DNA from 3 places in the Hominiventricola filiformis genome. Region 2 is predicted to be linked to each of the others. Evidence: riboswitches for the same ligand, from Rfam matches in the RefSeq annotation. Region 2 holds a riboswitch; each other region holds the start of a gene.
The links. Region 2 has a riboswitch for thiamine pyrophosphate ahead of thiW (energy coupling factor transporter S component ThiW). Riboswitches for the same ligand answer to the same signal wherever they lie in the genome.
Positions count from the first base shown of each region.

Region 1: it holds a riboswitch for thiamine pyrophosphate, as region 2 does, so the genes downstream of both, thiS (sulfur carrier protein ThiS) here and thiW (energy coupling factor transporter S component ThiW) in region 2, are expected to answer to the same signal.
Region 3: it holds a riboswitch for thiamine pyrophosphate, as region 2 does, so the genes downstream of both, thiD (bifunctional hydroxymethylpyrimidine kinase/phosphomethylpyrimidine kinase) here and thiW (energy coupling factor transporter S component ThiW) in region 2, are expected to answer to the same signal.

Region 1 is NZ_JAJEPS010000028.1:6,850-10,152, reverse strand. It holds gene LKD36_RS16315 (thiazole synthase) at 1-449, opposite strand, end outside; gene thiF (sulfur carrier protein ThiS adenylyltransferase ThiF) at 474-1,109, opposite strand; gene thiS (sulfur carrier protein ThiS) at 1,116-1,310, opposite strand; TPP riboswitch at 1,469-1,577, opposite strand; gene LKD36_RS16300 (DUF362 domain-containing protein) at 1,708-2,832, opposite strand; gene LKD36_RS16295 (lactate utilization protein) at 2,853-3,303, opposite strand, start outside.
Region 2 is NZ_JAJEPS010000001.1:137,700-141,002, forward strand. It holds gene thiE (thiamine phosphate synthase) at 1-189, opposite strand, end outside; gene thiM (hydroxyethylthiazole kinase) at 176-1,000, opposite strand; gene thiW (energy coupling factor transporter S component ThiW) at 1,016-1,513, opposite strand; TPP riboswitch at 1,614-1,720, opposite strand; gene LKD36_RS00680 (hypothetical protein) at 1,774-3,219, opposite strand; gene bsh (choloylglycine hydrolase) at 3,300-3,303, opposite strand, start outside.
Region 3 is NZ_JAJEPS010000006.1:54,765-58,067, reverse strand. It holds gene LKD36_RS07820 (ATP synthase subunit B family protein) at 1-228, shown strand, start outside; gene LKD36_RS07815 (nucleoside recognition domain-containing protein) at 134-1,087, opposite strand; gene LKD36_RS07810 (M23 family metallopeptidase) at 1,143-1,811, shown strand; TPP riboswitch at 1,883-1,992, shown strand; gene thiD (bifunctional hydroxymethylpyrimidine kinase/phosphomethylpyrimidine kinase) at 2,108-2,917, shown strand; gene tenA (thiaminase II) at 2,914-3,303, shown strand, end outside.

The DNA of each region.
Region 1 (3,303 bases), on a different contig from region 2:
GGCATCACCGCTGCTGCACCTGCATTCTGAAGGTCTCTGGCTACATTTAAATCCGGGTTCATATACGGAAGCACTACAAAACCTTCCTTTGCCAGAATCTCCGTTGCCTTCACTGTTTCGTAATTATCCGGAAACAGATATTTCGCATCACGCATGATCTCCACTTTGACAAAATCTCCACATCCCATAGCTCTGCTCAGTCTGGCGATCCGGACAGCCTCCTCAGCTGTTCTTGCTCCTGATGTATTTGGAAGCAGTGTCACTCCTTCCGGAATAAAATCCAGAATATTCTCACTCTCCTGGGTATTTGCCCGACGCAGCGCAAGGGTGATAATCTCTGCGCCGCCCTGTTCTACGGCCGCTTTAATCAAATTCAGATTATATTTTCCAGAACCAAGGATAAAACGGCTCTTAAACTCTTTTCCACCTAATACAAATTTATCTTCCATTTCTTTCTTCCTCTTTTCTTTTTATCATTCAGTCTGCATAATCAGCTGCAGTACTTTATTTGCTTCATGGGCAGCACAAGCTGCCACCCTCGGTGCAACCAGTCCGATTCCATTGCCCACATCCGTACTTTGATCCCCACACACATAAAGCCTTCTCATCATCTGCTGCGTGCGGATTTCATTGGTATCTCCATAACCTGCCATACCGTTTCCTGATACCACTGTCGTCTCCGGGCACTGAGTCAATAGTTCCCTCACAAGCATCGCCTTCTGATCCGGCTTATCAAAGGCCTCACAGACAATGGGATAATCTGAAAACAGTTCCTTTACATTCTCCGGTATCACCTTCACACATACAGATTCATAGGTAAGATAGGGATTGATCTGACGCAAAATCTCCGGCAGTGCCTCTGCCTTTGGTTTTCCAAGCTGCGGAATAAAATACATCTGGCGGTTCAGGTTCGTCACATCCACTACATCAAAATCCACCAGCAGAAGCTTTCCAATCCCGCTTCTTGCTAACATCACCGCAATATTTGATCCCAGTCCGCCAAGTCCCGCTATCGCTACCTTGGCACTGCGAAGCTTCACCTGCATTTCTTTGGAAAAACGGGCATCAAAGGCCCGGTCCAGTTCTTCCTGCGAAATGAGTTCTCCCATTTTTTTTCAGCCTCCTCCTACAAACCTAAGAACTTCAATGACATCCTCATCCTGAATGGTCACATTGCCCAGCTTGTCTTTTGGAATGATCATGAGATTCCGTTCCACCACTACCCGTTCCGGCTCAAATCCGGTCTCTTTTAAAAATTCCAGAAGATTCTTTCCGGCAATCTCCTTTTCTTCTCCATTGATTTTTACCATCCTGTTTCTCCTTTCACGTTTTAACACCTTAATCTCCAAGCACACAAAAAAGGCACCGAATGACACACTTTTAGTGTCATCCGGCGCCTGTAAGTACTCTGTGAAAAGTGGTGCCCCCAGTTCACACAAAACAGAGAGCAACGGCACATACGTCCATCCATTCGCGACATGTATTTCCCTACGTTGGCATTATCCAAATCAGGTTCCAGGTCAAGACTAATCAAGTCTACTCTCAGCCCATTTATTTGAGCTCCCTATTTGAAAAATATTATACAGAAGTTTCAGGAGATTTGCAAGAGATTTCCACATCTTGTAAATTCTTTCGAAATACCTGCTGCAAACAAATCATAATCACCGAAATCTTCCCTATCCTCACTACAAGATCAGAATCTTGTGTTTATTTAATTCTCTTCAACTCATAAGCTCTCGTTCCAAGGCCGATCTTCTCTGCCTGATCGAGGGTTGCTTTCCACTCAATATTCGGGTTGGAGTCTTTGAAATGATCGTGGTGACAATGCCATCCCGGCTCTGCCAGATGCTCGCCCAGCTGGCTGTTTTCAATCGGGGTTGCTTTCAGGCAGGCATCCGCACATGCCTGATCCAGTGCCACTGGATCGAAGCTTGCGAACATTCCGATATCCGGAAGGATCGGGGCATCGTTCTCGCCATGGCAGTCACAGTTAGGACTGATATCCTGCACCAGTGCAATATGGAAATGCGGACGGCCATGACAGACAGCCTGTGCATACTCAGCCATTTTACGGTCGAGAAGCTCATTTGCACTGCTATTCGGATTGTAGACTGCATCGTAACTGCAGGCTCCGATACAACGGCCGCAGCCTTTACATTTATCATAATCAATCACTGCTTTTTTGTTGACATAGGTAATTGCATCACTGCCGCATTCTTTTGCACAGCGGCGGCAGCCACGACAGACTTCTTCGTTGATTGCCGGTTTTCCGCTTGCGTGCTGCTGCATTTTTCCGGCACGGCTTCCACAGCCCATACCAATATTTTTAAGGGCTCCGCCAAATCCGGTTGTCTCATGTCCTTTGAAATGACTCAGACTGATGAAAATGTCCGCATCCATGATTGCATGTCCAATGAGGGCTGTTTTGCAGTATTCCCCGTTCACAACCGGGACTTCTACTTCATCGGTTCCGCGAAGTCCGTCTCCAATGATAATCTGACATCCCGTCGTAATGGTGTTAAAGCCGTTAAGGTTTGCACAGTCCAAATGCTCCAGTGCATTTTTTCTGCTTCCCGGATACAGAGTATTGCAGTCTGTCAGAAACGGCATTCCCCCCTGCTCTTTGCAGAGATCAGCCACTACCTTCGCATAGTTCGGGCGAAGGAACGCCATATTTCCAAGCTCACCGAAGTGCATCTTGATTGCTACAAACTTTCCATCCATGTCAATGTCTTTGATTCCGGCTGCGATACAGAGCTTTTTCAGCTTATCCAGCTGGCTGGTGCCTACCGGACACCGGAAATCCGTAAAATAAACAGTTGATTTCTCCATCTAATATTTCTCTCCTATCCTTAGAATCCCAACGTATCATTTACCAGAATCACATGAATGCGATCGGTATGTCTGGAATATCTGGTAATCAGGAATTGACAGCAGATCGTATCCGGAGATTTGCAGTCAAAACATTTTCCTTTTTCCTTACACGGAGTTTTGATGTCAAATCTTTGTGTGTTTGCCGGTGCTGCCACATTTCTGGCACGTTTCATGGCACTGTCAAGGTTATCACAGACTTTATTCATGCCAACAATGAAAACGACTTTCCTCGGTCCCTGCGCGATACAGGATACGCGGTTGGCATTTCCATCGATATTCACCAGAATACCATCACTGGTCATGGCATTGGCACTGGAAAGAAATACATCTGCATCATAAGCAGCCATAAGACCTTCTCTTGGCTCCATCTTTGCACGATCCAAATAATGATAATTGCCTTCTTCCAGAGCTTTGATCAATCCGATTTCG
Region 2 (3,303 bases):
CAGTTCCTCTGCTTCCTGCTCAAAGGTTCCCTCATCCAGGTCTTTCTCCCGGATCTGCAGAAATGTTGCCCCATGCTCCAGCACATTTTTGCATACATCTGTCAGTTTTTCGCCTTCCTTTAACCACATCCGGTCGGTTACTGCATAAAGCAGCATGGATTTCCGGATCTCTTCTTTAGAGTATTTCATATTGCATTCCCTCCACCAATTGTTCTTCTGTCATATTAAATACAGCATCAATCAAATCTGTCCGGAATGTAGCATTGCCTGTTCCGTTTTTGATACGGCGTGCCTCTGCCACCTCTCCGCTGATTCCCATCACGCTCATGGCTGCCACTGTTGCCGTAAAGCAGTCTTCCGGCATGGCTCCACAAAATGCGCCGATCATGGAAGTCAGCATACAGCCGCTGCCCGTAATCCGCGCCATAGTTGCACATCCATTTCTGAGGACTGCCGTTTCTTTCCCATCGGATACCAGATCCAGCTTTCCTGAAACAGCAATGACACTTCCCGTGCGTTCCGCAAGTGCCCGCACCATCTCTGCTGCTTCTTTGAGATTCTCTTCCGTAATCTTATCAAGCGCGCTTACATCCACACCACTTCCGGCGGTCTGCTGTCCTGCCAGATAACGGATCTCTGACGCATTTCCACGAATGGAGCTGAACTTCACTTCTTTTAACAATTCTGCTGCCACTTCTCTTCGAAGGCTCGTTCCGCCTGCTGCTACCGGATCCAGAACAACCGGACGACCAAGCTTGTTCATCTCTTTTCCGGCCAGAATCATGGACGGGGCATCTTCAATGGCTCCCATATTGCAGACCAGTGCCCGGGCATTTCTGGCTGCCTCTGCCGCCTCCCGGACGTCATGCGCCATAGACGGAGAGCCGCCTGCTGCCAAAATGATATTTGCACAGTCATTGACCGTCACAAAATTGGTAATGCACTGCACCAGCGGTTCCTTTTCCCGCACCAGATGTAATGCCTCTGCATACTTGTTCATAAAACGTTTGTCTCCTTACGCCAGCTCATTCTGCATCCGTCCAAGCACAGCCGTTTTCTTTAAGATCACCAGGATTGCCACACCCATAGCTGCTCCTACCACTGCAGACGGGGTATAGAACGGAATATAGTAAAACGGGGACTGGGCATCCAGTCCGTAAAACATCTTCATCAACGGATAAGAAGACATGGCTCCGAAAAATCCGGTTCCGATGACTTCTCCAATCCATACCAGATAAATATTTTTTGTCTTCTTGTAAATCAGGCCTCCCAGAATCGGTCCATAGATTGCTCCGGTAACTGCCTGAATGGTACGGCCGGACAACATTCTCATAATGCCGCATAAAAGGGCTGCCGCAAATCCATACCAGGGTCCCACCAGAACCGCTGCAATGACATCCACGCAGTGCTGGAACGGTGCCATGGCCGGGAAATAGACAAAGGTGTTCAGGACGAAGGCCAGACAGGCCAGCATGGCAGTCAGTGCCATTTTTTTAGTTACATTTTTCTGCATATTCATTCACTCCTCTTTTGCTCAAACAAGGGAAACCTGATGACCAACACCTGACTTTTTACTGACAAAAAAGGAGGCTCCTGTATCGGTGCCTCCTGTAAAATCATATTCGATGACTTCCTACGACGGCATTATCCGTATCAGGTTAAAGGGTCGAAGGTCATTCCTTCCTCTCAGCCTGTCACACAAGCTCCCCTGTTCTCTTTCTGCTGTCTATTTTACCCCTGTACAGTAGGAAATGCAAGCCCTATTCATTTTTCTTATCCTGCATAAGGCAGCTCTTCAAAAAGATCGCTCTCCGATACACCTCCAATGGTGCCTGCATAAATACCGTCTGCATTCAGGTCTACGATCAGGTTTCCTGCCGTTCCGTCCTCCAGTTCAAAGCCAAAGGTACCGTCTTCAGAGTAACTGGTCGGAGTAATCACATCTCCTGCTTTTAATGTAGCATTGGAGCCTTCCAGTCTGCAGAAAATGGAACCTTTCACGGTCAGTTTCACATCAGAAGCATGGTTAAAAAGATACATGTCCCCGTTCGGAGTCAATTGGTCATTGGAAATATGGTAAGTTTTGGTTCCACCATAAGTCCCCAGTACATCTACTTTGGACGTAATCTCAATGCCGTCTGCCGGATTGGAAGGAACCTTTTCGATACTTCCATCCACACTGGTGACAGAAAGTTTTCCATCCTCCAGTTTGATCAGATATGTAACTGCCCAGTCATTGTACGTATAGGTCTCTGTCAGTACATAGTAAGTATTATTCAGATTCAATGCATAGGTATCCCCTGCCCGCAATGTCTCCGGGTCTACCTCCACACTGTCAGAACCATACTGAGCCGTCACACTCACAATATCCGCATTATCTGCATCCGGCTCTGATACTTGCAGTGTAAATTCCTGGCCGTCAATCTCCACCGGTGTGTTTGCTTCCAACTTCGTCACATTGGAATCCACCGTAGCCGGAGTACCGATAGCGTCCATAAGCGGGGTCCAGTCAAGGACGGCATACTGCTCCATATAAGAATCAATCATTGCCTGCGCGGTCTCTTCATCCGTCGGCGTATCATTGCTCACATCCCAGTCATCATCCACGGAAGTAAACCATGGATTCTGCTCATCTGCTCCTGCGTCATAAATAACCGACTGCTGAATAGAAAGCTCTCCGTTTTCTACGATATAGTACAGCCATCCGGAACTTGCTGCACCGTTGGAACCTTCATTGGCAATGATCACAGCACCTGCCTCATCTTCCACCAGATAATATCGGTTTCTCTCCCGACTGGTAAACAGCTGCTTTGCCGCATCTCCGTCCATAGTATAAGCATCCAGAATCATCCGGTTCACCGGTTCTTCCGTATCTGTTTCACCAATCAGTAATTCCAGCTGTCCGTCCTGATCAAGATCGTATAACGTATAACCTACTGACACCATAGTGGCCAGATTACTGTAATTATGCTCATAGATCTGGTCATAATCCCACTGTTCCTCTACCAGTGACCGATAGTCGTCGATAATCCCTTCGTAGGCTTCCGTCATACCATCATCCGAGATCGTCTCCAGCGGAGCATCTTCCTCTCCGATGATTTCCTCACTGTCTTCCGGATTTTCTGTATCCTGCGCTGTCTGATCTGTATTGTTTCCACATGCTGCCAGCATGGACATTCCAAGCATCAATACACATAAAATCGCAATTTTCTTTTTCATAAGATCCTCCTTCATGAAATTACCTTCATTTTGGTATCCTCATTTTACTACACAGGAGGTATTTGTCCACTTAAGATTTCTTAA
Region 3 (3,303 bases), on a different contig from region 2:
CGTCGTGGCGCTATCCAGTATACCGATGATATGCTCGCCAACATGCAGACCATGGTGCAGGAAGTAGTAGAGACTTCCAACAGCCGTTACAGCGCAATGATGAAAAATTTTCAGGATTTCTATGACACTATCATCAGTAACCGCCAGGAACTGGCACCGGAGACAGCTTCTGTAAAAGAAGAAACAGAAGAAACGACAGAAGAGCCAGAAACAGACGACCAACAGTAAATGACCGTATTCTGATTCCGGCATGACAGAGGACACTTTTTGTCTGCGCAAAAATACATAATCCACCAAAAGAAGCGCAGGAACAGACTGCTGCCAGACGGACGGACAATGCTCCGGAAAAGAAACTGCAGACTGCCTGTATGCCACAGCTGATTTCCAGAATGGACTCCAGCGGCAGCCGCACTGCAGATGAGGCAGAAATAAGCTGCAGCATCCGACTACAGACCGAAAACAGAATAATATATCCGCCAAGCCGGGTAATGGTTGCGAAACTGTCCATAATACAGGCATCCAGCATCGGAAATGTAAGCCGCTGCATGGGGGCCTGTTTTTTTGTACATATATTCCGGTCGTAAGGAAAATGATAAAATGGTCTTGTCAGTATCCCGTAGCAAACCGGAAGAGCATAGAATAGCAGTACAATTTTCCATGGAATCTGATGATATCCAAGCGCATACATACAGATATAGTTCATAAAAAAAGCCGGACTTACATTGTTGCAAAATCCAAGAAGATAAGTGCCTTCCTCCCGTGTAAGATGTCCTTGTCGTACCAGATCAGCGGTTGTCTTGGCACCCATTGGAAATCCACACAGAAAACCCATCAGGACAGCATAACAGCCCTCCTCGGAGATCCGGAACAGTCGTTGAAACAAAGGTGCATAGAAGCTGTTCAGGAAGTGAAAGAGGCCTGTATGGATCAGTAGGCCGGATACAATCATAAACGGAAGCAGTGAGGGCAGAACTGCCTGATACCAGAGCGTAAGTCCTGCTGTACAGCCTTCTGCTGCCAGAACCGGATGAGTAAACAGAAGAATACAAAAGCCAAGAGGCAGAATCACTGACAGTATTTTTTTCACGTACGTCCCATATAATAAACTGATTTTGTACATTTTATGGAGTTGACCGTAATTTATGCGCATTTCCAGACAACATGCCTGCTATCTGATTGCCATTTTGTTCCTCTGCTGCCTGATTCAGTCTGAAAAAGAATGGATCGAAAATCTTATAGACCGGCAGGCAGGAAACCTTTCCAAGACCACAGAGAGCCTTCTGGAGCAATATCAGAGACAGATCGAGTCTGTCTGGGAAGAGCTTATCTATTTTCCGGTACCGGATTCTGCCTTGTCCCCAAATGTATCTGTCTCCTTCCAAAATACCTGGCAGGCGGAACGAAACTACGGCGGCAAACGAAAACACGAAGGAATTGACCTGATGGCCGACCCTGATAAAAGCGGCTATTTTCCCATTGTGAGCATGACAGATGGAACCATTGAACAGGTGGGATGGCTGGAAAAGGGAGGCTGGCGGATTGGAATCCGATCTATAAGTGGCAATTATTATTACTATGCACATTTTCATTCGTATATCAAAGGTTGGAAAAGGGGAGATCCGGTGAAGGCAGGAGATGTGCTGGGATATATGGGTGACACTGGATATGGACCGGAAGGGACGACGGGGCAATTCCCGGTGCATCTTCATCTGGGGATCTATCTTCCGGCTGCGGAAAGTGGCGAGCTGGCCATCAATCCTTACTGGATGCTTCTGTATCTGGAAAGCCAAAAGCTTTCATATATATATTAATGTGACTGTATAAGAAGAAAACTTGACATCCTCACTTCATTGTCGTATAGTAAGAAAGCAAAGTGAATAGAAAATAAGTACCGGGGAGCCTGCGGAAGTGGGCTGAGATCTGACTGATACCGTCAGGACCCGTATACCTGATTTGGATCATGCCAACGTAGGAAGTAACTGTGAAAAGATAGAAAAGTGGAAGTACGTTGGTATTTCCACTTTTTTTATTTACCTGCGGCGGTACATTGGGGGCACCACCTTGCATCGCCTAACAAAAGTTATTGATGCCTGAAAGGAGAATTTTTATGAAGACAGCATTAACAATCGCCGGAAGTGATTCCAGCGGAGGCGCCGGTATCCAGGCTGACTTAAAGACCATGATTGCAAATGGGGTATATGCCATGACTGCAATTACGGCTCTGACAGCACAGAACACCACCGGCGTCCAGGGGATTTTCGAGGTAACCCCGGAATTCCTGGAACAGCAGATTGATAGCGTATTTACGGATATTCGTCCGGACGCAGTGAAGATCGGAATGGTTTCTTCTGTGGGACTGATCGAGTCCATCGCAAAGAAACTGAAACAGTATGAAGCAGAAAAAATCGTAGTGGACCCGGTTATGGTGGCAACCAGCGGATCAAGACTCATCAGCGAGGACGCCATTGGCGCATTAAAAGAGCTTTTACTGCCCATGGCGACGGTTTTGACTCCGAATATTCCGGAGACGGAAGTTCTCTCCGGAATGGAAGTAAAGACCGCGGATGACATGATTGCAGCAGCAAAATATATCAGTGAGACCTATCACTGTGCCGTACTCTGCAAGGGTGGACATCAGTTAAATGATGCCAACGACCTTCTGTACCGGAACGGCGATTATAAATGGTTCAATGGTAAACGGATCGACAACCCGAATACCCATGGTACCGGATGTACGCTGTCCAGCGCTATTGCCTCCAATCTGGCAAAAGGCTATGATCTGGACACCGCAGTGGAGCGCGCAAAAGCTTATATCTCCGGCGCTCTGGCAGCCATGCTTGATCTTGGACAGGGTTCCGGCCCCATGGATCACGGATTTGATTTTCGTGGAAAAGGATTTGCGGAGGAAAAGGCATGACCGTTACAGAACGTCTTTTAAAAGACACAGAATCTATCTGGGCAGAATACCATCAGCACCCGTTTGTACAGGGGATTGCCGACGGAACTCTGGATAAAGAAAAATTCAAATATTATATGATACAGGACTATCTCTATCTTCTTGATTATACGAAAGTATTTGCTATTGGCGTTGCAAAGGCGAAGGACATGGAGTTTATGAAACGCTTTGCAAATTCCACCCATGCTATTTTAGATGGAGAGATGGATATTCACAGAAGCTACATGGCACGCCTTGGCATCACGCCGGAAGAGGCAGAACATACGAAGCAGGCCCTTGATAATCTGTCTTATACCTCCTATATGCTCCGTGTAGCTTATGAAGAAGGTCAGGCAGAAGTAGCAGCT